Regions from separate parts of the Nocardia sp. NPDC127526 genome, predicted to be linked through region 2. Evidence: riboswitches for the same ligand, from Rfam matches in the RefSeq annotation. Region 2 holds a riboswitch; the other holds the start of a gene.
The links. Region 2 has a riboswitch for magnesium ahead of ACFVIV_RS34705 (hypothetical protein). Riboswitches for the same ligand answer to the same signal wherever they lie in the genome.

Region 1 (2,390 bases), on a different contig from region 2:
CCGCGGTGGCGTAGACGAAGGTGAACGCGATCGACAGGCCCAGCGCGGCGAACATGCGCAGCAGCGACCGCGCCGCATAGTAGGGCAGCTGATCGGGGTCGGTGGACACCGCCGCGGGTGCGTCGGCCTGGTCGAAGGGCACGTTCACCCCCGCCGACACCTTCACCACCACCCAGATCAGCACCGCCGCGCCGACGAACACCGCCGCATCCGCCCACCGCGAGCGCGGCCGGTCCAGGCCCGGATGCGACGAATACGCCCGCACCTGCGTCACTGCTCGGTCACCTTCTCCGGCACGATGCGCCAGGCGACGCTGGTCACCGACGGCTCCAGGCTCAACCGGCTCACCGCGGTCTCCATCTGCCGGTCGTCGCGGCGGTCCCCGGTCAGCTCCGCACGCACCTGCACCCGCCCGGCCACGGTGTCGTGGCTCGAGATCGACACCAGCCGGAAGTCGGTGCGCGTCAACGACTGCACCAGCAGCGCCCGCACATGCGCCTCGTGCGCGTCATCGGTGTCGGCGGTGAAGGCATACAGCGCCTCGGTCTCGCTGCCGTCGGCCACCGGCCGGTCCACCGCGCGCGCCGCGGTGCGCAGCGCGGTGTTCACGATGACCACCACCACCGTGCCCGCCGCCGCCGTCGAGAACATGCCCGCCCCCGCCAGCGCACCCACCGCAGCCGAACACCACAGGGTGGCCGCGGTATTGAGGCCGCGAATATTGAACCCATCGCGCAAGATCACGCCCGCACCCAGGAACCCGATGCCCGACACGATCTGCGCCGCCACCCGCGTCGGATCCGCGGTGGCCCCGGCGAACCCGTGCGCCGACAACAGCACGAACAAGGTCGCACCGGCCGCCACCAGCGCATTCGTCCGCAGCCCGGCCATCCGGGCCCGGTACTGCCGCTCGAACCCGATGATCGCGCCCAGCCCGACACCGGCCCCGAGCCGCAACAGCATTTCCCACGTCGTCACGACGCCTCCCACACAGAGATCGGCGCACTCGAAAAACCGACGCTACCCGGACGCGGGCAGCACACGGCAACGAAAAGGAGTGTCGCCTAGTGAACGATTGGCTAACGGAACTCTGTCCGATCCATCGGGCACGACAACCACCTCCTCGACACCGCGCACACGCACCGAACGGGAGTGGAGACCTGCGAGACCCGCGAGGTAGGGGCACCACTCCTCGTAAGACCTTCAGCACTGCACGGCGTAAACCCACCGCGCGGGTGGGAGCCGGTCGGAGCAACCCCTTAATCCGGGGAAGCCTGTCCTGACCATTGGCGTCTCTCGACGTTTCCGGTCGCCGGCCTGTATCCGTGCAGGAACCTCAGCTAACGACGGCACCTTGCGTCAGCGAGTAAACACCCGCCCACCCCCACCCCGCAACCCGATGTGGCCGCCGTCGCACTCCGCGGCCGCGCCGCCGCGGTCGCACGTCACGGCGTGCGGTTGCTGCCCGATGAACCTCGACGGCCCGCCCGGCGTCGGCGTCCCGCAGCTCGCAACGATCCCGCGCAACCGGGCGAAAAGCCTTCTTGTAGAAGCGATCACCGTTCCATTCGGCAGGCTCGCGCCGAACTTGCCGGGCAACCCTGTGCCGGTGGTTCGGGCTCAGCGGGTTCCGCGGCCGGGCAGTGCGGCCCAGCGCGGCACCCGGCGCCGGTACGCGTCATAGGTCGCCCCCCACCGCTTGTGCAAGGACCGCTCCTCCCAGCGCACGAGACCGGTCACGAACGCCGTCCAGGCCGCGAGGCCGCCGGCCACGGGCAGGCTGCCGAACAGGGCCGCCCAGCCGGCCCACAGGGTGAGCTGGGCGAGGTACATGGGGTTGCGGGAGAGCCGATAGGGGCCGGATCGAGCCAGGTAATCGGGGGTCAGGGCGATCTGCCAGCCCGGCTGGGCCTGCTTCAGATGGGTGGCCACGGTCCAGGCGTAGATGCCGACGCCGGTGATCAGGACCGGAACGCCTGCGGCGAGGTTCGCCGAACCCGGCCGGTCGCGGGACCATCCGTGGCGCTCACCGAGGCTCGACACCGCGATGGGCAGGACCGCGAAGGCCGAGGTGTGCGCCGCGGTCATGAGAGTGAGAGCGGGGAGGGGAGGTATCGTTCCGCGCACGAGATCCAGCGTAGTTCGGTTTGATGCCGTCCGGGGACGGGAGCGGCCCGTCACCGGATCTGCCGGCTCGGGGAGATCGGATGTGCGGCAATCGGATTCTCGCCGCCACGCCGTCCTCGGTCGCGGTGGCCGCCGGCACGCACTCGAGCAGCGGCCCTCGTCATCTCGCCCGCGAGTTACCGCTGTGCGCCCGCGTCCGCGCGATGCGCGAGATCGGCGATGCGGTCGGCGAATTCGCTCCACAGCTCGCGCGGCAGGCTGTG
Region 2 (2,390 bases):
TCGTCACCGCGACGCGCAATATCGCCGAGACATGGGATTTCCACGCGGTCGACCGGAGGAGGTTCTGGAATATCGCGGCCACATTCATGCGGGCGTAACCGGACACGCCCGGGCGATCACCACGCGGCACAATGGATTTCGGACCTGCGCGAAGCGCCGAAACACCAGGTCGGACGGCGCTACACTGGGGTCCTGCCCAGCTGAGCGCGCTCTTCGGCTCGTCCCGTGGCAGCTCACCGGAGAGGGCGTGCGATGTCTACGGTTACCCGCTGGAGCGACCGTCGCACCGCATGCCCGGGCCCGAGTTGACGACCGGGGGCGGGGATGCGGATGCCGCCGTTCACCGATCGCACCGAGGCGGGCCGGCAGTTGGCCGGGCTGCTCACGGCCTTTCGCGGCCCTGACGTGGTGCTGCTCGCCCGCCCCGGCGGCGGGGTGCGGGTGGCCTCCGCCATTGCCGCCGAACTGCACGTTCTGCTCGATGTCATGCTGATCCGCGCCCTCGCCGTGGCCCGCCGGCCCGATCTGGTCTACGGGATTCTCGGCGAGGACTCCGCCCGCATCGTCGATACGGCGGCGCTGGCGGGCGGCGGCCTCGGCACGCCGGAACGCACGTATGCCGAAGCGGCGCAGGCCCTGCGCCTGCGCCGCGAGGCGTTCGCCTACCGCGGCAACCAGCCCCGGGTGGCGCTGGCCGATCGCACCGTCGTCCTGGTCGACGACTGCCTGACCGACACCACCGCGCTGCGCGACGCGTGCCGAATGGCGCGGGTACAGGGGGCGATTCGCATTGTGGTGGCCGTGCCGGTGGGCAGCTACCAGGATTTACGCGCGCTCACCGCCTACGCCGACAAGGTGGTCTGCCCGCACGCCACCACCCAGCCGCCGGTGGCCGCGGGATGCTATCGGCACGACACCGAAACCGGCGCCGCCGATATCGCCGCACTGCTGAGTGCGAATACGCTGCCCTGGCTACCGGATCCGCGGTGAAAGTCGTCACGTCGCCGAATACGAATTGACTTTCCCCCGAGCCGTCTCTACGTTGAGTTGTGCACCTCGATAGGCGAGGCTCCTGTACGAACACAGGCCACTGATCTGACGACGTCGAGAGACGCCCAAGGTTAGGACAGATAGCTCCGGATTAAGGGGTTATCCAAAGTGGCTTTCCCATTGTGGAACACGTCGTGCAGTGCCGAAGCTCTGACGAGAGGGGTGTCCGCCCGAATCCGGTTCCACCGGGCCTTCTCCCCCTAGTGCGCCGATGTATCGCGTATCCGTAGTGAGGAGGTCGGGGCAGCCATATGACGCCCGCTGATAGTCCGGAGTCTCCGGACCGGCCCCACACCTCCGGTTCGGGCCGATAAAGACCACACCATAATTCACCGGCATTTCGACAGCGCCGTGCGCTGCCGGAATTCCCGCCTGCGAAATTCACGCTGAATCCGGAATTTCGCCGATCCATGCTGCCGTCCGCACGACCGTGCGCCGACGGTGATCGAACGTGCCCGCAAACAGTCATGGGCAACGGTATTCAGAGGGACGAATCCAATGCGAATTCGCATGATCATGCTCACCGCCGCGGTGACCATCGCGGCCGTACTCGGCAGCCAGGCCACCAGCCCGGCTCAACCTCCGCAGACACAACAGCCCGCCACCGCCATCGACAACGGCCGGGTGCGCGGCGACGCCCGCATCGTCGACCGAAACGTGGTGCTGCGCACCGATATCGGCAGCCTGCGCCGCACCGGCGATCAGCTGCGGATCGTCGGCCCGGACGACGTCGTGGTCGCCGCGATCCCCTTGACCATCACGCGGCAGGACACCGCGTATCCCATCGACGCCCGGATCGACGGCAACACCGCCACGTTGACTCCGCGCCTGGACCGGGGCCGGCCCGTCACCGACGCGGAACGGCACGAGATGGCCGGGGCGCAGGCCATTGCCGGGGACAGTCCGGAGGATCGGTTCAACACCGCCATGGGCAATCTGAACAATGAGCTCGCCGTGACCGTGGCGGTGGGCACCCTGCTCGGCGCCATTGTCGGCGCGCCCCTCGGCTGTGTGGTGCTCGGCCTGCTCGGCCTCACCGCCGCCGGCTTTCCGAGCGCCTTCACCCTGGCGCTGCCCGGCGCCATCGCCGGCTGTCTCACCGGCGCGGTGACCGGGGCCGGTATGGGCGTGGTCGTGTTCAACCTGCTGATCGGCGTGCCCGCGCTGATCGCCTCGGCCGTGCACTTCTACAACGTCATGACCGCGCCGCCCGCCGTCGCGGCGAACGACTGACCAAGGGCGGCAACGCCTCTCACCGAGAGGAGATCTCATCATGACTGCCGAACTGGCAATTCCGAACCACCCCGGGACCGCCCCGGACCGCACCCGGGCGCGCGGGC

Region 1: linked by a shared signal. The riboswitch ahead of ACFVIV_RS37455 (MgtC/SapB family protein) and the one ahead of ACFVIV_RS34705 (hypothetical protein) in region 2 are both predicted to bind magnesium.

Annotation. Positions count from the first base shown of each region.
Region 1 covers NZ_JBHXVO010000048.1:2,827-5,216, forward strand. The annotation lists gene ACFVIV_RS37450 (ABC transporter permease) at 1-274, opposite strand, end outside; gene ACFVIV_RS37455 (MgtC/SapB family protein) at 271-978, opposite strand; M-box (ykoK) riboswitch at 1,181-1,355, opposite strand; gene ACFVIV_RS37460 (methyltransferase family protein) at 1,621-2,127, opposite strand; gene ACFVIV_RS37465 (alpha/beta fold hydrolase) at 2,304-2,390, opposite strand, start outside.
Region 2 covers NZ_JBHXVO010000036.1:41,769-44,158, reverse strand. The annotation lists gene ACFVIV_RS34715 (hypothetical protein) at 1-98, shown strand, start outside; gene ACFVIV_RS34710 (phosphoribosyltransferase) at 331-990, shown strand; M-box (ykoK) riboswitch at 1,049-1,219, shown strand; gene ACFVIV_RS34705 (hypothetical protein) at 1,549-2,283, shown strand; gene ACFVIV_RS34700 (ABC transporter permease) at 2,324-2,390, shown strand, end outside.